DNA from 3 places in the Erwinia sp. L03-1 genome. Region 1 is predicted to be linked to each of the others. Evidence: predicted binding sites of a transcription regulator. Region 1 holds the regulator's gene; each other region holds the start of a gene.
What was found. Region 1 encodes CRP, which controls carbon source genes, mostly activating them, when cyclic AMP is high. Its sites were predicted from a motif close to ATGTGANNNNNNTCACAT; they were not measured.
Positions count from the first base shown of each region.

Region 2: a site for CRP is predicted at 1,417-1,434, ahead of pth (aminoacyl-tRNA hydrolase). Genes of this name have one in related genera too.
Region 3: a site for CRP is predicted at 2,969-2,986, ahead of ompW (outer membrane protein OmpW). Genes of this name have one in related genera too.

Region 1 covers NZ_CM178762.1:349,655-356,900, reverse strand. Annotated here, with positions in the region: gene AC4PCC_RS01555 (hydrolase) at 1-687, shown strand, start outside; gene AC4PCC_RS01550 (YheU family protein) at 689-907, shown strand; gene AC4PCC_RS01545 (phosphoribulokinase) at 991-1,860, shown strand; gene AC4PCC_RS01540 (OsmC family protein) at 1,941-2,345, opposite strand; gene crp (cAMP-activated global transcriptional regulator CRP) at 2,654-3,286, shown strand; gene AC4PCC_RS01530 (YccS/YhfK family putative transporter) at 3,345-5,477, shown strand; gene argD (bifunctional acetylornithine/succinyldiaminopimelate transaminase) at 5,585-6,802, opposite strand; gene AC4PCC_RS01520 (aminodeoxychorismate synthase component II) at 6,886-7,246, opposite strand, start outside.
Region 2 covers NZ_CM178762.1:2,623,269-2,630,514, reverse strand. Annotated here, with positions in the region: gene AC4PCC_RS12135 (SulP family inorganic anion transporter) at 1-744, shown strand, start outside; gene pth (aminoacyl-tRNA hydrolase) at 752-1,336, opposite strand; gene ychH (stress-induced protein YchH) at 1,609-1,896, shown strand; gene prs (ribose-phosphate diphosphokinase) at 2,106-3,053, opposite strand; gene ispE (4-(cytidine 5'-diphospho)-2-C-methyl-D-erythritol kinase) at 3,185-4,078, opposite strand; gene lolB (lipoprotein insertase outer membrane protein LolB) at 4,075-4,698, opposite strand; gene hemA (glutamyl-tRNA reductase) at 4,924-6,180, shown strand; gene prfA (peptide chain release factor 1) at 6,219-7,246, shown strand, end outside.
Region 3 covers NZ_CM178762.1:2,144,908-2,152,153, reverse strand. Annotated here, with positions in the region: gene trpB (tryptophan synthase subunit beta) at 1-876, shown strand, start outside; gene trpA (tryptophan synthase subunit alpha) at 876-1,679, shown strand; gene AC4PCC_RS10030 (BON domain-containing protein) at 1,841-2,155, shown strand; gene ompW (outer membrane protein OmpW) at 2,211-2,843, opposite strand; gene AC4PCC_RS10020 (YkgJ family cysteine cluster protein) at 3,099-3,518, shown strand; gene AC4PCC_RS10015 (YciC family protein) at 3,541-4,278, shown strand; gene AC4PCC_RS10010 (septation protein A) at 4,355-4,891, shown strand; gene yciA (acyl-CoA thioester hydrolase YciA) at 4,950-5,381, shown strand; gene tonB (TonB system transport protein TonB) at 5,481-6,227, opposite strand; gene AC4PCC_RS09995 (YciI family protein) at 6,434-6,730, shown strand; gene AC4PCC_RS09990 (YciY family protein) at 6,783-6,956, opposite strand; gene cls (cardiolipin synthase) at 7,104-7,246, shown strand, end outside.

The DNA of each region.
Region 1 (7,246 bases):
CGCGGCTGCAGCGGCGAACCAAATCGCCTGGCGAGGATTTACCACTCGGGCGAAACCGGCGATGCGCGCTATTTTATGCAGTGGCTGCGCGACGAATGGGGTCGCGTCCCAACTGCGGCCGTTGGCGTTTCGCTGGGGGGAAATATGCTCGCCTGCCTGCTGGGAGAGCAGGGAGAAGATTGCCTGATCGATGCCGCAGTAGTGGTCTCCGCGCCGCTGATGCTTGAGCCGTGCAGCAGGAAGCTGGAGCAGGGGCTGTCGCGCGTTTACCAGCACTACCTGCTTAACCTGCTAAAGCAAAATGCCGGGCGAAAGCTACGTGCATGGCCGGGTACGCTGCCGGTTGACCTGCCCGGGCTGGAAGCATTAAAAACGCTGCGTGACTTCGATAACGCCATCACCGCGCCTGCCCATGGCTTTCTTGACGCGACGGACTATTATCAACGCTGTAGCGCCATGCCGCTGCTGCCCGGCGTACGCAAGCCGCTACTGATTATTCATGCCCGGGACGACCCTTTTATGACTGATGAGGTGATCCCCGCGCCTGACCTGCTGCCCCCGTCGGTGGAGTATCAGCTCACCCGGCACGGCGGTCATGTAGGATTTGTTGGGGGGACCCTGCGCAACCCGGAAATGTGGCTGGAGCAGCGTATCCCCGAATGGCTTTCAACCTGGCTGGACAACTAACGTGATTATTCCCTGGAAAGAGCTGGACGCAGAGACGCTGGATAACCTGATCGAATCTTTCGTGCTGAGAGAAGGCACCGACTACGGCGAGCAGGAGCGCTCGCTGACGCAGAAAGTGGAGGACGTACGCCGTCAGCTTATCAGTGGTGAAGCCGTACTGGTCTGGTCCGAACTCCACGAGACGGTGAATATTATGCCGCGCGGCAGGATTACCGGTTAGCGATCGTGACCGGGCGTGACACCCGGACGCAAATCGTGTTACCAATGCCGCCTTGATGCGTTTTTCTCAGAGAGTCGTTAGCCATGTCAGCCAAACATCCTGTGATTGCCGTAACGGGTTCCAGCGGTGCGGGAACCACGACTACCAGCCTGGCCTTCCGCAAAATTTTTCAGCAGCTAAACCTCCATGCCGCTGAAGTTGAAGGTGACAGCTTCCACCGCTTTACGCGTCCTGAAATGGATATGGCTATTCGTAAAGCGCGTGATATGGGCCGCCATATCAGCTATTTCGGCCCCGAGGCTAACGATTTTGCCCTGCTGGAGCATACGTTTGCCGAATATGGCCGCAGCGGTAGCGGCCAGTCGCGTAAATACCTGCATACCTACGATGAAGCGGTACCCTGGAACCAGGTGCCGGGCACCTTTACGCCCTGGCAGCCGCTGCCCGAGCCGACTGACGTGCTGTTCTATGAAGGTTTACACGGTGGCGTAATGACGCCGCAGCATAACGTTGCGGAGAATGTCGATCTGCTGGTCGGCGTGGTACCGATCGTCAACCTTGAGTGGATCCAAAAGCTGGTCCGCGACACCAGCGAGCGGGGGCACTCCCGCGAGGCGGTGATGGACTCCGTGGTACGCTCGATGGAGGACTACATCAACTATATTACCCCGCAGTTTTCGCGCACCCACATCAACTTTCAGCGCGTACCTACGGTGGATACCTCCAATCCGTTTGCGGCACGCGGTATCCCATCGCTTGATGAAAGCTTTGTGGTTATCCACTTTCAGGCGCTGGAGGATATTGATTTCCCCTATCTCCTGTCGATGCTGCAGGGCGCGTTTATCTCTCAGATCAATACGCTGGTGGTGCCGGGCGGCAAAATGGGGCTGGCGATGGAGCTGATAATGGGGCCGCTGGTCAGGCGTCTGATTGAGGGGAAAAAGATAGTCTGAGACACCGTGCGTTAAGCCCCAGAGAAAAAAATAGTCCGGGCCACTGCGCATTAGCCCCACAGGCTGGGGCTAATGGAATGTTAAATTTCGATCGCTTCAAAGCTGTGGGTGATTTCAACGCCTTTGCCCAGCATCAGGGCAACGGAGCAATACTTTTCTGCCGACAGGTCGACGGCGCGGGAAACGGCTTTCTCCTCCAGGCCCTTACCGCTAACAATAAAGTGCAGGTTGATATGGGTGAACAGACGGGGTGCTTCTTCCCGGCGTTCGGAAGTCAGTTTGACCTCGCAGTCAGCCACGTCATGGCGCCCCTTTTGCAGGATTGACACCACGTCGATGGCACTACACCCGCCGGCCGCCATCAGAACCATTTCCATTGGGCTGGGTGCCTTATCGCCCGCATTGCCGTCCATTAAAATCTGGTGCCCGGATGAGGATTCTCCCAAAAACGTGAGCCCTTCTACCCATTTAACACGTGCTTGCATAACAAATCCCTCTAAGTCATTCAGTTAACGCCAGATTACGCTTCGGCAACAAAAACGGCAATGCGACAATTTTCACACTATGCTGAAGCGAGACAACACAAGACACTCGTTCCAAGCTGTGCTACAAACAAAGCTGTAATAATTTCGTTCGTACTCTACAAGCATGACGAAACGGCACAACATAACGACCCAGGCCTGCGACAGGGTTCGGGATAATTTCCCTGATGGGAAACGCGTCACTATTTCAACGCCTGACAGGGAACTCTGCCCCTGTGTTTAGGCATGATGACAACAGAGGATAATCGCGAATGGTTCTCGGCAAACCGCAAACAGACCCGACTCTTGAATGGTTCCTGTCACATTGCCATATTCATAAGTATCCATCCAAAAGCACGCTAATTCACCAGGGTGAGAAAGCGGAAACGCTTTACTACATCGTGAAAGGTTCAGTCGCGGTGCTCATTAAGGATGAGGAAGGCAAAGAGATGATCCTCTCTTACCTCAACCAGGGCGACTTTATCGGTGAACTTGGCCTGTTTGAAGAGGGTCAGGAGCGTAGCGCATGGGTCAGGGCGAAAACCGCCTGTGAAGTGGCTGAAATATCCTATAAGAAATTCCGTCAGCTTATTCAGGTTAACCCTGATATTCTGATGCGACTCTCTTCGCAGATGGCTCGTCGCCTGCAGGTGACGTCTGAGAAAGTGGGGAATTTAGCTTTCCTCGATGTGACGGGTCGCATCGCGCAGACGCTACTAAATCTGGCTAAGCAGCCGGATGCAATGACTCACCCGGATGGGATGCAGATCAAAATCACCCGCCAGGAAATTGGTCAGATTGTGGGCTGCTCGCGCGAAACCGTGGGCCGCATACTCAAAATGCTGGAAGATCAGAATCTGATCTCCGCACACGGTAAAACTATCGTAGTTTATGGCACGCGCTAACCGGCTCTGATCCCCCCGGCGCAACCTCCCGTTGCGCCTTTTTTATTGGTATGGAGCGATGTGGCGCAGACTGATTTATCATCCTGAGGTTAACTATGCCCTGCGTCAGACGCTGGTGCTCTGTTTACCGGTAGCGATTGGATGGCTGTTGGGCGATCTGCAAAAGGGACTGCTGTTCTCCCTGGTGCCCGCGTGCTGCAATAACGCCGGTCTGGATACGCCGCATAAGCGCTTTTTCAAACGCCTTATCGTGGGCGGAAGCCTGTTTGCCTTTAGTAGCTTTCTGATCCAGTACCTGGGTGAGCACAGCGTTCCCCTGCCTGCGATTCTGTTTGCTATGGCAATGCTGCTGGGCGTCACGGGTGAAATCAGCCCACTGCATGCCAGGCTGCTGCCCGGATCGCTTATCGCCGCCATCTTCACCCTGAGTCTGGCCGGCCGCATGCCGATATGGGAGCCGCCCCTGCTCTACGTGCTGGGGACGATCTGGTACGGGGTGTTCAACTGGTTCTGGTTCTGGCTGTGGAAAGAGCAGCCGATGCGCGAAACCCTCAGCCTGCTGTACCGCGAGCTGGCCGACTATTGTGAAGCCAAATATACCCTGCTCACCCGTCTGACCGATCCTGATAAAGCCCTGCCGCCGCTGCTGGCCCGCCAGCAAAAAGCCGTCGATCTGATCGGCATCTGCTATCAGCAGATGCATATGCTGGCCGCCAACCGCGACAGCCATCATAAACGTCTCATCCGCGCGTTTCAGGTCGCGCTGGATTTGCAGGAGCATATCTCCGTCAGCCTGCATCAGCCTGAAGAGGTGCAGAAGCTGGTCGAAAAAAGCCATGCTGAAGCGGTCATTCGCTGGAACGCGCAAACCATCGCCGCACGACTGCGGGAGCTGGCCGATGATATTCTTTACCACCGGCTGCCGGAGCGCTTTGTGATGGACAAGCCGCTCGGCGCACTTGAAAAAATCGCCCGTCGAAGCCGGGATAATCCGGTGGGACAGTTCTGCTACTACCACTTCAGCCGCATTGCGCGCGTCCTGCGCACGCAGCGCCCTTTATATCAGCGCGACCTGATGGCCGATCGCCAGCGCCGCCTGCCGCTGCTGGCCGCCTGCAAAAGCTATCTGTCGCTGAAGTCTGCCGCCCTGCGCACCGCCGCCCGCTTTGCCGTGATGCTCACTTTCGCCAGTACCCTGGCGATGTTCTTCGACCTGCCCAAGCCCTACTGGATCCTGATGACGGTGATGTTTGTCAGCCAGAATGGCTACAGCGCCACCCGCGTACGCATCCAGCACCGTGCACTCGGTACGCTGGCCGGGTTGATTATCGCCGCCGTCGCCCTGCGCCTCCACGCGCCTGAGGCGATGGTGCTGTCGATAATGCTGGTTATCACGCTGGTCAGCTACCTGGTTATCCGCAAGTTCTACGGCTGGGCGATGATTGGTTTTACCGTCACCGCCGTGTACTCGCTCCAGCTGCTCTCGCTGAACGGCGCTGACTTCCTGCTGCCACGGCTGATGGATACGCTGATGGGATGCATGATTGCCTTTGGCGGCATGATCTGGCTGTGGCCCCAGTGGCAAAGCGGGCTGCTGCGGCAAAATGCCCACGACGCGCTGGGCACCTACCAGGATGCGCTGCAAATGCTGCTTGGCAGCGAGCAGGATCCGGTCAGGCTGGCTTACCAGCGTATGCGCGCCAACCAGGCGCATAATGCGGTGTTCAACTCGCTTAATCAGGCCATGCAGGAACCGGGGTTTGATTCAAACTATTTGGCAGACATGAAGCTGTGGGTGACGCACAGTCAGTTTATTGTCGAGCATATCAACGCGATGACCATCCTCGCCCGTGAACATACGATGCTCACTCCGGCGCTGGCCGAGCGCTACCTGCAAAGCTGTGAAATCGCCCTTCAGCGCTGCCAGCAGCGGCTGGAGTATGATGGTCCCGGCTCGGATACCAACGTGCTGGAGGATTTACAGGGAGAGTTTGAACAGGGACCGATAACGATTCTGGAGCGACACCTGAGGCAGATACTCGATCACCTCAGGATTATGCATACCATCTCTTCGCTGGCCTGGCGCGACCGGCCGCATCACGGACGCTGGCTGTCACGCCGCTTAAAAAAAGCGCCTAAAACGAAAGGCAGAACGCACAGCGAGAAGCGGGAGGAGAGCAGGCAAGCATAACGCGGGGTTTTCAGCCATCCAATAATCTCCCTTCCTGCTTACTGCTCCATGCTCCATGCTCCATGCTCCATGCATGATGCATCATGCTCCCTCCATGCATCATGCCGTCAGAATAGCGCTGTTTCTACCGCCCTGGCAAAGCGGGCCATGCCCTCTTCAATATCGGCAGGCTCAATCACCAGCGAAGGCGCAAAGCGCAGCACGTCCGTTCCGGCGTTAAGGACCATCACCCCTTCAGCCGCTGCGGCATGAAGAATATCCCGCGCCTTACCGGCATGCTCCGGCCTGAGTGCGGCCCCGATCAGCAGCCCCTTGCCCCGGATATCACTGAAGAGCGGCCGCTTAGCGTCCAGCGCGGTTAGCGCCGCAACAAACTGCTCGCGACGCGCTTCCACACCGCTCAGCACCGATTCGGTGTTGATGATATCCAGCGCGGCCTCTGCCACGGCGCAGGCCAGCGGATTACCGCCATAGGTGGTGCCATGGACGCCCGGCGACATGGTTGACGCTATCTCATCGGTGGTGAGCATCGCGCTGACCGGGAAGCCGCCGCCCAGGGCTTTGGCAGTGGTGAGGATATCAGGCACCACGCCATAGTGCTCACAGGCAAACAGCTTGCCGCTGCGGCCCATGCCGCTCTGCACTTCATCCAGCACCAGCAGCGCCTGATGTTTATCGCACAGTTCGCGCAGCCCCTGCATAAATGCCTGGGTAGCGGGCATCACTCCGCCCTCGCCCTGGATCGGTTCCACTACGATAGCGCAGGTATGGTCGTCAATGACCGCTTTCACCGCAGCGAGATCGTTAAAGGGAACATGGACGATATCGGCAGGTTTAGGCCCGAAGCCATCGGAATATTTCGGCTGCCCGCCGACGGAGACGGTGAACAGCGTGCGACCATGAAAGGCGTTATGAAAGGCGATAATTTTACTTTTATAGGGCGAGTGGCGTTTGGCAGCATAGTAGCGCGCCAGCTTAAAGGCGGCTTCATTGGCTTCTGCACCGGAGTTAGCAAAAAAGACGCGGTCGGCAAAGGTGGCGGCAATCAGCTTGCTGGCCAGACGCAGCGCAGGCTCATTGGTGTAGACATTGCTGGTGTGCCACAGGGTCTCGCCCTGGGTTTTTAACGCCTCAACCAGCGCAGGGTGGCAGTGGCCCAGCGCGGTCACCGCGATACCACCGGAAAAATCGATATACTCTTTGCCCTGCTGATCCCAGACGCGGCTGCCTTTGCCCCTGACCGGCACAAACTGCGCGGGTGCATAAACAGGCAAAATAACCTCATCAAACGTCGCGCGCGTTACCGCTGATTTGTCCGCTGCCATCGGTGACCCCATTTTTCTCGTTGCATTAAAGTGAAATATTAGTCACAAAATATGCATAAAAAACCACTCAAAGGCAACTTAATTTACGGCTTAAGGAAATTCTCCAGCAGCTGATGTCCCTGCTCGCTAAGAATGCTTTCCGGATGGAATTGCACCCCTTCCAGCCGCAGCTCACGATGGCGAAGTCCCATAATTTCATCGGGCTGGCCGTTACGCAGCGTCCAGGCCGTCACCTCAAATTCCGCGGGCAGCGATGCCTGCTCAACAATCAGTGAATGGTAGCGCGTGACGGTCAGGGGATGATTCAGTCCGGCAAACACGCCGCCGTCACGGTGTTCAATCGGTGACGTTTTGCCGTGCATCACCTGGCGGGCGCGAACAACCCGACCACCAAACGCCTGGGCAATGGCCTGATGCCCCAGGCAGACGCCTAAGATCGGTATC
Region 2 (7,246 bases), 2.3 Mb from region 1:
AAGGGTAACGGTAACCGGGAGTGCGTCGCACAGGGCATTGGCAATACCCTTTGCGGCTTCTTTGGCAGCTTCGCCGGCTGTGCGATGATCGGTCAGTCGATTATTAACTTTACCTCCGGCGGTCGCGGACGGATTTCCAATCTGGTTGGGGCCGTTCTGCTGATCCTGTTTGTTATCAGCCTGTCGAAATATATCGCGCTGCTGCCGGTGGCCGCGCTGGCGGGTATTATGTTTGTGGTCTGCATCAATACCTTTGAATGGACATCGCTGCGTCGCCTTAAGCGCATGCCAAAGCCGGACGCGGTGATTATGGTAGCCGTTACCCTGGTGACAATCTATACCGACCTGGCCATGGCGGTTATCTGCGGCGTGATTATCTCGGCGCTGGTGTTTGCCTGGCAGCATGCACGCATTACCATTGTGGATCAGCGGGAAGAAGAGGGCGTGAAGACGTACCGGCTTGAAGGACCGCTATTCTTTGGTTCGGCTGCCAGCTTTAACGAATTGTTTCACCCGGAGCAGGATTGCGAGGCGGTGGTAATTGATTTTGCCCATACGCGGGTGATGGATTCGAGCGGCGTGGAGGCGATTGATAAACTCACCAGCCGCTACGTGGAGGCGGGACGCAGCGTCCGGCTGCGTCATCTCAGCCGTGACTGCATCAGCCTACTGAAGAAAGCGGGCCCGTTCTGCAGCCATGAGCTGGATGACCCCAACTATCAGGTGGCCGCAGACAGCGACTAATATCCCATCAGGCTTTAAACGCGTGAAGGCGATTCATCGCCTTCAGCTTATCTTCCTTCAGCCAGAGCTCGGTACAGCGGGCAGCCTCATCTATCGCACTGTCGATAAGCGTCTGCTCGGCGGCCTGAGGTTTACCCAGTACAAACCCCACCACTTTATTACGATCGCCAGGATGCCCAATGCCAATGCGCAGGCGGTGGAAGTCCTGGCTGTTGCCCAGCTTGCTGATGATGTCCTTCAGACCGTTATGCCCGCCGTGGCCGCCACTCTGTTTGAACTTTGCGATGCCGGGAAGCAGGTCCAGCTCATCGTGCGCCACCAGAATCTCTTCCGGCGCGATACGGTAAAAGGTTGCCATCGCGGCGACGGCTTTACCGCTCAGGTTCATAAAGGTGGTGGGCACCAGCAGACGGACATCGTTGCCGCTCAGGTTCAGGCGGGCGGTGTAGCCGTAGAATTTGCTCTCTTCCTTTAGGGACTGGTTGTGTCGTTCAGCCAGGAGATCAACGTACCAGGCTCCAGCGTTGTGGCGGGTTGCGGCATATTCGGCGCCGGGGTTGGCAAGGCCCACAATCAGTTTAATGCTGCTCACTTGTCTCTGTTCCTGAAGAATGCGTTATCAGGGGGCTAGTGTACCTGGCAGAACGGCAGAACTCAAAGTAACGCGCAGTGATGTGACGAAAGCCACACTAATCGCCCTGCGTGATAATAAGTTTTCTATAGTAAAACAACCCTTTAGACGTAAAGTTATGTCAAACTTTAAGCGATAAATGTGATCGGACCCGCACCAGATTGCGTATCCATTAGGTAAACTTATCTTACTTTGGGGTGGATTCTGCCCCGCTTTGCTTCTGGAGGTGGATTATGAAACGTAAACATGCACATTACGCGGGTAACGCGCTGATGGTATTGGGTTTGGTGGTGATGCTGGCTGGCATTGCTTTTGCCGTACTGAACCAGCTTCCTCAGCTCCAGATGCCGCAGCTGATGATCCAGGGTTCAATTCTTAGCATTTTCATCGGCGCGCTGCTGTGGCTGGTTGGCGCGCGCATTAGCGGACGTGAAAAGATAACCGATCACTACTACTGGGTACGCCATTATGGCGATGAGCGCTGCCGTCGCCCTTCCGGCAACCATCACGGACATCAGTAATTCTGCCCCCACAGCTTCGTTTTTATGGAACTGTCGTGATAGCTCACCGTAAAAGTGTTGCTGTAAATCACGTCCTGGCAGGAGGGCATAAAAGCCAGCGTTTGAAGGGGATTGGTATTCGCCGGTGGGAACCGGGTGGCAGGGACGATCAGCGTTTGCTGTTCAGCTAGCGCGAAAGAAGTGGGACGGGCGAACCCGTCCCACGTTTATTAATGCTCGAACATCGCAGAAATAGACTCTTCATTGCTGATGCGACGAATCGCTTCAGCCAGCATGCCAGAGAGCGTAAGGGTACGCACGTTTGGCAGCGCCTTAATCTCTTCCGGCAGCGGAATGGTGTCGCAAACCACCACTTCATCAATCACCGAATGACGCAGATTTTCTACCGCATTGCCTGAGAAAATAGGGTGCGTGGCGTAGGCAAATACGCGTTTGGCACCTCGTTCCTTCAGCGCCTCGGCAGCCTTACACAGCGTGCCGCCGGTATCGATCATATCGTCAACCAGCACGCAGTCGCGGCCCGCCACGTCACCGATGATGTGCATCACCTGAGAGACGTTAGCACGCGGACGACGCTTGTCGATGATAGCCATGTCGGTATCGTTCAGCAGCTTAGCGATAGCACGGGCGCGAACCACGCCGCCGATATCCGGGGAAACCACAATCGGATTCACCAGACCAATCTGCAGCATATCTTCCAGCAGGATTGGGCTACCAAATACGTTATCAACCGGGACGTCAAAGAAGCCCTGAATCTGCTCTGCATGCAGATCCACGGTCAGGACGCGGTCAACACCGACGCTGGAAAGGAAGTCAGCAACCACTTTGGCGGTAATGGGGACGCGGGCAGAACGCACGCGACGATCCTGACGGGCATAGCCAAAGTAGGGGATAACGGCGGTAATACGGCCGGCGGAAGCGCGACGCAGGGCATCAACCATCACAACCAGTTCCATCAGGTTGTCATTGGTAGGGGCACAGGTGGACTGGATGATGAAAATATCACCACCGCGTACATTTTCATTAATTTGTACGCTCACTTCACCATCACTGAAACGACCGACGGCGGCGTCGCCCAGGCTCGTGTAAAGGCGGTTGGCAATACGTTGTGCTAGTTCCGGGGTGGCGTTACCAGCAAAAAGCTTCATATCAGGCACGAGAAGAACCTCAGGCTTTGCGTCCAGAGAATGAACAACATCGTTAGCGGCACTGGGCGGTATACCGCTGACGGGTTCATACGGGTGTAGTAAAGAGTAGCCTGCGCATCAGGAACGGGCGATGCGACAAATTACTCTGATGACTCAGAAAGGCGGCGGTGCAGCGGCGAGGTATTAACGCCTCGCGCGACAAACCCCGGCCACTTTTCCGAAGCCAGCTCAAACACCTGGCGGGCAGAGCACTCGGTGTCGAATTCGGCAAACACACAAGCGCCCGTTCCAGTCAGGCGCGACGGCGCGTATTCTAGCAGCCAGGAAACAAGCTGTTCAACCTCACGAAAACGTTTTCTTACTACTGGCTCACAATCATTGCTGAAATCAGCCCGTAATAACTGACTGATTTCACGTACGGGTGTGGTGCGATGAAGCTCGGGATCGTTGAAAACGACAGGGGTGGAAATGTTCACGCCGGGATGCAGCACCAGGTACCATTTCTCCTTCGGATGGACCGGCGTAAGCCGTTCGCCAACCCCTTCTGCAAAGGCGGCAAAGCCCTGAACAAAAACCGGCACATCAGCGCCCAGCGTCAGGCCCAGCGCCGAAAGTTGCTCAGGCGTATAGCCCGTTTGCCACAGATGATTCAGGGCCACCAGCACGGTGGCCGCATCGGACGACCCGCCGCCCAGACCGCCGCCCATTGGCAGCCGTTTTTCAAGGCTGATCCGGACGCCCGCCCCGGTTGAAATACGCCCTGCCCGCAGGGCGCTTTCCTTCAGTAGCGAAGCCGCGCGAAAGATCAGATTATTTTCTTCGGCCACGCCCGCAACGGGCGTGACCAGGCTGATTTTGCCGCTAACGTTCGGTTCAAACGTCAGTTCGTCACCGTAATCCAGAAACTGAAACAGCGTTTGCAGGTCATGATAGCCGTCTGGCCGACGGCCGGTGATATAGAGAAACAGGTTGAGTTTAGCGGGTGCAGGCCACGTCGTGCGGCTCAGCGCCGGCTGAATATCGCCAGGTTTCATTTTACCGTCCAGCTGTCCATCTTCAGCTTGATACGCTGGTTGCCTTCCCGGAGTTCCAGATTAGAGGGCAGGGTAGGATTAAGTTTGTTGTCATATCCCTGATAGGTGACGGTCCACTTCTGACCGTTACGGCTGTAGTTCACCTGGCGCAGGCGGTACTGATCATCCAGGGCATAGTCGGTTGAGTCGCCCGGCAGGCCGAGGATCCACTGGCGCAGGCTGTTTAATGGAATGTCCATACCGGTAAGCTGCGAGATCATTTTTTCCGCATCGTTGCTGACGTAGCGCTTGCCTTTGTTATCCACCAGCTGTACCACGCTGCCCTGTGCGTCCAGCTGGAGTTCAGTGCTGCCGAGCGGGTTAGTCAACAGCAGGCGATAGCGATCGGGCGCGGTCTGCTGCCAGTTAAAACGGGCATAAACTTTCTGGCTATCGGAGAGATAGGCAAAAGCGCCCCGGGTTTGATAATGGGTTATTTTCTCTACGGACTGCTGGTGCTGTTGCCATTGTGGAGAAGTAACACTCTGCCCTGGCCCCTGGGGTTTATTAACGCTACAGGCAGCCAGCAGGACGCTGGCAAGCGGGAGAAGCCGCATCAGGCGGCGATTCTGCATAAACATAGGGGGTCAGCTCCTCAGACTTATCACGGGCGTTCATGCCCAAAGTAACCGTCCACGCTATCTACTCAACGGCATGCGGTCAATGCTCAATTTGTCTTATTTACCCCTCAATGGCTATATCTTGTTACAGCCTGTGGCGAAGGATGGCTTTTCTTGATCTCGCGCATCTTGTAGAATGCGCCTCACAAAACCCTATCAACAGTGGGATATCCCCAACCAATCACCATGACGTTGCTGGCACTCGGAATAAATCATAAAACGGCTCCCGTCGCCCTGCGTGAACGCGTTACGTTCTCGCCGGAGACGTTGGATCAGGCCCTTAACAGCCTGCTGGCTCAGCCGCTGGTGCAGGGCGGCGTCGTGCTGTCTACCTGTAACCGGACCGAGTTATACTTAAGCGTCGAGCAGCAGGAAAATTTGCAGGAACAGCTGGTGAAGTGGCTGTGTGACTACCACGGCCTGAGCGCCGATGACGTGCGCAAAAGTCTCTACTGGCATCAGGGCGATGAGGCGGTCAGTCATCTGATGCGCGTGGCCAGCGGGCTGGACTCGCTGGTGCTGGGCGAGCCGCAGATCCTCGGGCAGGTGAAGAAGGCCTATGCCGACTCCCATCGCGGACACTCCCACTCCAGCGAGCTGGAGAGAATGTTCCAGAAATCCTTCTCCGTCGCCAAACGCGTGCGGACGGAAACCGAGATCGGCGCCAGTGCCGTATCCGTTGCCTTTGCTGCCTGTACGCTGGCGCGGCAGATTTTCGAATCCCTGGCGACCGTGACCGTCATGCTGGTGGGGGCAGGCGAAACGATTGAGCTGGCGGCCCGGCATCTTCGCCAGCATGACGTGCAGAAACTGATTATCGCCAACCGCACCCGTGAGCGCGCACAGACGCTGGCCAGCGAGGTGGGGGCAGAAGTGATTGGCCTGGCGGAGATCGACTCGCGTCTGGCCGAAGCCGATATTATCATCAGCTCCACCGCCAGCTCGCTGCCGATCATCGGTAAGGGCATGGTTGAGCGCGCGCTGAAGCAGCGCCGCAATCAGCCCATGCTGCTGGTCGATATTGCGGTTCCGCGCGACGTCGAGCCGGAAGTCGGCAAGCTGGCGAATGCCTATCTTTACAGCGTGGATGATCTTCAGGCGATTATCGAAAGTAATATGGCTCAGCGTAAGGCCGCGGCGGTAGAAGCCGAAACGATAGTCCTGCAGGAGAGCGGCGAGTTTATGTCCTGGCTGCGCGCGCAAAGCGCCGTGGAGACCATCCGCGACTATCGTGCTCAGGCAGATGAAGTGCGTGCCGGGCTTGAAGAGCGGGCGCTGGCCGCGCTTGCGCAGGGGGGCGACCCTCAGCAGGTGCTGCGCGAAATGGCGCATAAGCTCACTAACCGCTTGATCCACGCTCCAACCAAATCTCTTCAGCAGGCTGCCCGTGATGGGGATACCGAACGCCTGCAGATTTTACGCGACAGCCTCGGGCTGGATTAGCGTTTTCGCCTCTTTGAATACAAGGTAAAACAAGATTAATGAAGCCTTCTATTGTTGCCAAGCTGGAAGCCCTGCAGGAACGCCATGAAGAAGTGGAGGTCATGCTGGGTGATGCGGGCGTAATTGCCGATCAGGAGCGTTTTCGTGCACTCTCGCGGGAATATGCTCAGTTGACCGACGTGAGCCAGTGTTTCCGTCGCTGGCAGCAGACTCAGGATGATATCGCCACCGCGGAAGAGATGCTGGCGGACCCTGAAATGCGCGATATGGCTCAGGATGAGCTGAAAGAGGCGCAGGCGGCCAGCGAAGGGCTTGAGCAGGAGCTACAGGTTCTTCTGCTGCCGAAGGACCCTGACGATGAGCGCAACTGCTATCTGGAAGTGCGCGCGGGAACCGGCGGCGATGAAGCAGCGATTTTCGCGGGCGATCTGTTCCGCATGTACAGCCGCTACGCGGAAGCCCGCCGCTGGAAGATAGAAGTGCTGAGTGCCAACGAAGGCGAGCACGGCGGCTATAAAGAAGTCATTGCTAAAGTGATCGGCGACGGCGCCTATGGCCGCCTGAAGTTTGAATCCGGCGGCCATCGCGTTCAGCGCGTACCGGAAACGGAATCGCAGGGACGTATTCACACCTCCGCCTGCACCGTGGCGATTATGCCCGAACTGCCGGAAGCAGAACTGCCGGATATCAATCCGGGCGATCTGAAAATCGATACCTTCCGCTCCTCGGGCGCGGGCGGCCAGCACGTTAACACCACCGATTCCGCCATCCGTATTACCCACCTGCCCACCGGCATCGTGGTGGAGTGCCAGGATGAGCGTTCCCAGCATAAGAACAAAGCCAAAGCGCTGGCGGTGCTGGGTGCGCGTATTCGCGCGGCGGAAATGGCCAAACGCCAGCTGGAAGAGGCCTCCACGCGCCGCAACCTGCTGGGCAGCGGCGACCGCTCGGACCGCAACCGCACCTATAACTATCCGCAGGGGCGTATTACCGATCACCGCATCAACCTGACGCTTTACCGTCTGGATGAGGCGATGCAGGGTAAGCTCGATATGCTGATCGAACC
Region 3 (7,246 bases), 1.8 Mb from region 1:
ATTGCTGAAACCGGCGCGGGTCAGCACGGCGTCGCCTCTGCCCTCGCCTGTGCCCTGCTGGGCCTCAAGTGCCGTATTTACATGGGTGCCAAGGATATCGAGCGCCAGTCACCGAACGTATTCAGAATGCGTCTGATGGGGGCAGAAGTGATCCCGGTACATAGCGGCTCGGCGACGCTGAAAGATGCCTGCAACGAGGCGCTGCGCGACTGGTCCGGCAGCTATGAGACAGCCCACTATATGCTCGGCACTGCGGCAGGCCCTCACCCCTTCCCGACGATTGTCCGCGAGTTCCAGCGCATGATTGGCGAAGAGACGAAAGCGCAAATCCTCGAAAGAGAAGGCCGCCTGCCGGATGCGCTTATCGCCTGCGTCGGCGGCGGCTCTAACGCCATCGGCATGTTTGCGGACTTTATTGATGAGCCCTCCGTCAACCTGATTGGCGTTGAGCCTGCCGGCCACGGCATCGAAAGCGGCGAGCACGGTGCACCGCTGAAGCACGGACGCGTGGGGATCTATTTTGGTATGAAAGCCCCCATGATGCAGACCGAAGACGGGCAGATAGAGGAGTCCTACTCTATTTCCGCCGGTCTGGATTTCCCGTCAGTCGGCCCACAGCATGCCCACCTGAACAGCTCAGGTCGTGCTGATTATGTCTCTGTTACCGACGATGAGGCGCTGGATGCGTTTAAGCTGCTTTGCCGAAGCGAAGGGATCATTCCGGCGCTGGAGTCCTCACACGCGCTGGCTCACGCCCTGCGGATGATGCGCGATGCGCCTGAGAAAGAGCAGCTCCTGGTGGTTAACCTGTCGGGACGGGGCGATAAAGATATATTTACCGTGCACGATATTCTGACCGCGAAGGGAGAGATCTGATGGAACGTTACGACGAGCTATTTAAACAGTTGAAGGCGCGGAAAGAAGGTGCCTTTGTCCCCTTCGTGACGCTGGGCGATCCCACGCCCGAGCTGTCGCTAAAGATAATCGACGCGCTGGTTGAAGGCGGTGCTGATGCGCTGGAGCTGGGTATTCCCTTCTCCGATCCGCTGGCTGACGGTCCGACTATTCAGAACGCCACGCTGCGCGCGTTCGCGGCCGGCGTCACGCCTGGCGTCTGCTTCGAGATGCTGGCAACCATTCGTCAGAAATACCCCACTCTTCCCATTGGGTTGCTGATGTATGCAAACCTGGTGTTTTCAAATGGCATTGATAATTTCTTTGCCCGCTGCCAGCAGGTCGGCGTGGATTCGGTGCTGGTGGCGGATGTCCCCATTGAGGAATCGGCCCCCTTCCGTCAGTCCGCCATGCGGCACAACGTAGCGCCGATATTTATCTGCCCGCCAAATGCCAGCGACGATCTGCTGCGGGAGATCGCCTCGTGGGGCCGGGGCTATACCTATTTGCTGTCGCGTGCGGGCGTCACCGGTGCCGAGACGCGCGCCGCGCTGCCGCTGGGCCACCTGGTGGATAAGCTTCGTGAGTATCATGCCGCGCCCCCGCTACAGGGCTTTGGCATCTCTGAGCCCTCTCAGGTGAAAGAGGCGCTGGCGGCAGGCGCAGCCGGTGCCATTTCAGGTTCCGCTATTGTAAAAATTATTGAAAAAAATCACGCCAATCCCCCGGTGATGCTGGCCGAGCTGACGTCGTTTGTCAGCAGCCTGAAAGCTGCGACGCGTTAATATTGCGACTAACGCCCTGCCTGACCGGGTAAGGCGTTATTTCAACACTATTTTAAGCGCCCATATTTGATAATTTCCATTTCGTGGCTAACACTAGATAGGCTACAGAGCGTTTCTGTAAATACGGCTTATGCCAATCAAAGATGACAGGGAGATCGATAATGAAGTTGTTTAAAATGCTGACGGGTATGGTTGTTGCAGCAGTAGTGGCTATTACAGTCAGCGCATGCGCGCCAACCCCGACTAAAGAAGGCACCGGTGGTTATCTTGATGACACGGTAGTAACGACCAAAGTTAAAACCGAACTGCTGAAGGATGACTCACTGAAGTCTACGGAAATTAACGTTGAAACCTTTAAAGGTCGCGTTCAGCTGAGCGGCTTTGTCTCCACCCCGCAGATGGCCAACCGTGCGGTGCAAATCACCCGTACCGTGAAAGGCGTAACGGCGGTAACCAACAATATGCAGATTAAATAAATCGGCTTTGCCAGATTACAGAGGCGCACTGAGTGCGCCTTTTTTTCGCCTGAAATCAGAAGCGATAACCTGCACCGAAGAAGAAGACGAATGGATTGATATGGGTGTCAATGCTCTGACGGTCGCTGCCCGCATCAAACCGGACTTTGGTATCAATATCCATATACCAGAGCGAGGCGTTCAGCATCCAGTTCGGCGTCAGCTGGTAATCCAGCCCCACCTGTCCGGCGATGCCCCAGGTGTTTTTCACGCTCAGATTACTCAGTCCCGTATCGCGGCCGGTCTGGTTGAAATCAGTGTCGTAGAACATGGTGTAGTTAATACCGATGCCGGCGTAAGGCTGCCATTTGCTGGTATTACCCATAAAATACCACTGCGCCATCAGGGTTGGCGGCAGCTGGTGTACGGTAGCCAGCGTGCCGGTGGCTGCCAGACCCACCTTGTGGCGGAATGGCGTGGCCCCCAGCAGCTCGATACCGATATTGTCGGTGGCCATATAGGTAAACGTCAGGCCAAGCTGGGTGTTGTTGCTGACGTCAAACTCGCCCAACCCCAGCACGTTGTCCGAACCGCCCGTAGGGCGCACGGTCGCTGAGCCTGCCCGTATAAAGAAATCGCCTGCCTGATGTGCAGACGCCACCGCGGGCAGCAGCGTTACCAGAGCCAGGGCCAGTGCTTTCAGTTTCATCATCACTCCTTTGCAATTTCAAAAGCGCGCAATACACGCCGTCATTTTTATTGGCGACATATTTACATTGATTAACGGGAAAGATCACCCCTAATCAATTCTTTTAAACTCCTTAAAAAACAACGATTTGATTTAGATCAATTTACGCACCTCACAGGCGCAATAAATAGCCCTTGCGGGAACATATCCGGCGGCTTATGTTGCTTATCTCCTTCCATGTGATTTTGGTTCGACGCCTGAGGGCGGGGTAATCGAATGAGCGATAGCATTAACCCCTGCATGACCTGTGGTGCCTGCTGCGCCCATTTTCGCGTCTCTTTTTACTGGGCAGAAGCCGACGACGGCGGCGGCACCGTCCCTGCTGACCTGACCGAGCCGTTGAATCTGTTCCTGCGCAATATGCGCGGCACCAACGCGGCGGCCCCTCGCTGCGTGGCGCTGGAGGGCGAACCTGGCGGCTGTGTCTCCTGCGGAATTTATCAGCAGCGACCCACCCCCTGCCGGGAGTTTGCCCGTTCCGGCGAGGATGGCGTGGCGAATGAGGCCTGTGACCGGGCAAGGGCACGCTATGGATTGCCGCCGCTGTTTTATCCGATAACACCTTCTTTAAATGAAAGTTATGTAAGTCAGGGTGCCAGGTTCGCCCCAGACCATGTACAATCCCCGGATCGTTAATGCAGGCTTGAAAGGAGAGTACATGTCAATCACGGCTGGCTCGTTATACCGTGACACGGGGAATTTTTTACGTCATCAGCTGGTTACCATCGTGCTGATGTCGCTGCTAACCTCATTTATCACCGTTCTGATCGGCCACGCGTTGACGCCCGGGGCCGACCAACTCTCCATGCTGACCGACGGCAGCCGTGGCTCGGGTATGAGCCTGCTGGAAATGGTTCAGAATATGTCGCCCGATCAGCAGCGTATTCTGCTTCGCGCTTCAGCAGCCGGTACTTTTGCTTCGCTGGTGGGAAATACCCTGCTGCTCGGCGGCATGCTCAGCCTGATCCCAATGGTGTCAGCCGGTCAGCGCGTCAGCGCGCTACGTGCTATCGGTACCTCGGCACCCTCGCTGCCGCGCCTGCTGCTGCTGGTGTTTATTATGACCCTGGTGGTGCAGCTCGGCTTTATGGTACTGGTCGTGCCGGGTGTATTGCTGGCCGTGGTTCTTGCGCTGGCTCCTATCGTACTGAGCACGGAGAAAGTGGGTATTTTTGCCTCGATGCGACTCAGCGTGCGCCTGGTATGGGGACACCTTAAGCTGGTTGCACCGGCGGTGGCACTCTGGCTGCTGGCCAAAATCGTTGTGCTGCTGCTGGCATCCTCGCTGACCGTCCTGCCCGCCAACGTCGCCTCGGTCGTGCTCAATGCCCTGAGTAATCTGATTTCGGCGATAATGATTATCTATCTCTATCGTCTCTATATGCTGTTACGTTAGTCATAACCGGGTGCTCTGCCACAGGGCACCCGCGAGATTATGATTGTTCGCCTGAGTCTGTTATCCGGAAACCCTTATGAAGCAGCTACTTGATTTCCTCCCTCTCGTTGTCTTTTTCATTTTCTATAAGCTGTATGACATCTTCGTCGCCTCAGGTGCGCTGATTGCAGCAACGGCGCTGGCGCTGGTCGCCAGCTGGGTGCTCTATCGCAAGCTGGAAAAGATGACCATTATCACCTTTGTGCTGGTCGCCGTTTTCGGCACCCTGACGCTGGTGTTTCACAATGATGAGTTCATCAAATGGAAAGTGACGGTGATTTACACCCTGTTTGCCGTTGCGCTGGTGTTCAGTCAGTTCTGGATGAAACAGCCCCTGATCCAGAGCATGCTCGGCAAAGAGCTGACGCTGCCGGCCGCGGCCTGGCGCAGACTAAATATTGCCTGGGCGCTCTTTTTCTTTGCCTGCGGTCTGGCAAATATTTATGTCGCATTTTGGCTGCCGCAGGAACTTTGGGTTAACTTTAAAGTGTTCGGTCTGACCGGCCTCACCCTGGTTTTCACCGTTATCAGTGGGCTTTATATCTACCGCATCATGCCCCAGGAAGAAAAATAATTTTTACGCCCGGAAACCCTTCCGGGCATTTCAGCACTTTTTATTGAGAAGCCTATTAATGAGCGATGACACTAATCGCGTTCCGCAGGGCGAAATGGTTCTGCGAACGCTGGCTATGCCTGCTGATACGAATGCCAACGGCGATATTTTTGGCGGCTGGCTGATGTCACAAATGGATATGGGCGGCGCAATTCTGGCAAAGGAGATTGCCGGTGGGCGTGTCGTCACCGTTCGCGCCGATGGCATGACTTTCCTGAAGCCGGTGGCAGTAGGAGACGTGGTGAGCTGCCATGCCCGGTGCATTCGCACCGGTACCAGTTCAATCACGATTAACATTGAAGTGTGGATAAAAAAAGTGTCTTCTGAACCTATCGGTCAGCGATACTGCACTACCGAAGCGGTATTCATCTATGTCGCCGTGGACGGCCAGGGGAAATCCCGACCGCTGCCGGCGGGAAAAGGTCATTTTGACCTCAACGATCGGGACTGACTCCCCCCTTACTGAGCAGCAGAGCCCGTAACAGAGGCTCCACCATCATTGCCCTGCATGGGCGCTTTGCTGATGCACTGCGCCCCTCCGGCAGAACATTTATTCAATACTTGAGCCGCCATTGATGCGAAACATGACATTCATCTTGATGTCCTTACCCGGCTTATTCGGCTCATAACGCCACTTCTTCATTGCCTGCCTCACATCACGCTCGAACATATTGCGCGGCTCGGCGGAAAGAATGCGAATATTCCCCACCTGGCCGGAGTTGTCAACGTCGAACTGTACGCGAACCCGCCCTTCTATCCTCAGTGCAAAAGCGCGTGTTGGATAGCCAGGTTTACCGATGCTGAGTGCCTTCGGCCCGCTGGCAACGGATGATGTGGAAGGCGTCGGCGAGCTCTTCGGTGCCGTCGATGGCGCGGTCGATGGCGCCGGATGTTCATTAAATGGCGAAGCGTGCCGGGGTTCTTCCTGCGGTTTCACCTGCTTCTTCGGCTTTACCACCTCTTTCCTGACCGGTTTGGGCTTAGGTTTAGGCTTAGGTAGCGGTTTAGGAATGGCAACGGGCACAGGTTTTGGCGGTTCGGGTTCGGGAACCGGTTCTGGCTCAGGTTCCGGTACGGTTTCCTGCGGCGGCGCAGGCTGGGAAGCCGGCTGTGGCACGGGCTGTACCACCGGTGCGACCAGTGACACGCTGATTGGCTGAGACGCTTTAGGTAGTTCAACACTCCGGTGAAATGAAGCATAGAGGATCCCGCCAATCGCTGCCGCATGCAGCGCAATGGAGAGCAGCATGGGCAGGGAAAAACGGCGGGGTAATGATATTTCGGTCAGCGTCGTCATAATCTTTCTGCTGTAAATGTGAAGCACTAAGTGTAAATGCAAATAGCAATCAGTTTCAATAACATCAGGCGGCCATGTGTGCGATTTGTCAGAAACTGACTTTTGGCTGACCTTAATCAAGCGCGAGTGGGCTTTTCATTTGCACAATAGTGAACGATGACATAACGTGATGACCAAAATCTTGTCGATTCCACAGGAGTTGTAACGTGCTCTACGTAATTTATGCAGAAGATAATGCCGATTCACTGGAAAAGCGCTCGGCCGTGCGCCCTGCCCATCTGGCACGTTTGCAGCTTTTACAGGATGAAGGACGGTTGATTGTGGCCGGGCCGATGCCAGCCGTGGACAGTAACGAACCGGGCGTGGCAGGTTTTAGCGGTTCAACCATCATTGCCGAATTCCCGTCGCTTGAGGTGGCGCAGGCCTGGGCGCAGGATGACCCGTACATTGCCGCGGGCGTCTATAAACAGGTCGCCGTAAAACCCTTCAGGCGGGTCTTTTAACCTGGAGGACTGCCTGCGATGGCGCAGGCAGTCCTCACTACGCCGGGAGCGTTCAGAGTAGCGGGTTAATAAACAGTATCGAACGGCGCTGCTGCTGACTCAACTGGTGGCGGATGGCATGCATACGGCCATAGCGTCTCGACTGCCCTTCCAGCCAGCGCGCCCGGCGGCGTTTAACCTGACGCGACATGCGCCAGCGCGCCACTTCATTCTTACTCCGTCTCATTTCGACTCCCGGCAAAAAAACACGCGGCGCATTATAGACCTTTATCGCCCTCACCCAGGTCCGATGACTTAAAAACATTAAAGGTTTCGCCCGCTCCCATCTGCACGTAAACTCCCCTTACTTAGCGTGAACGGAATTTCCACTGACATGACGACTTTTTATACTTTACTCAGCTGGCTTCTTATTTTTGGCTACTGGCTGCTGATAGCAGGTGTGACGCTACGCATTCTGATGAAGCGCCGTGCCGTGCCTTCGGCTATGGCCTGGCTGCTGGTTATCTATATTCTGCC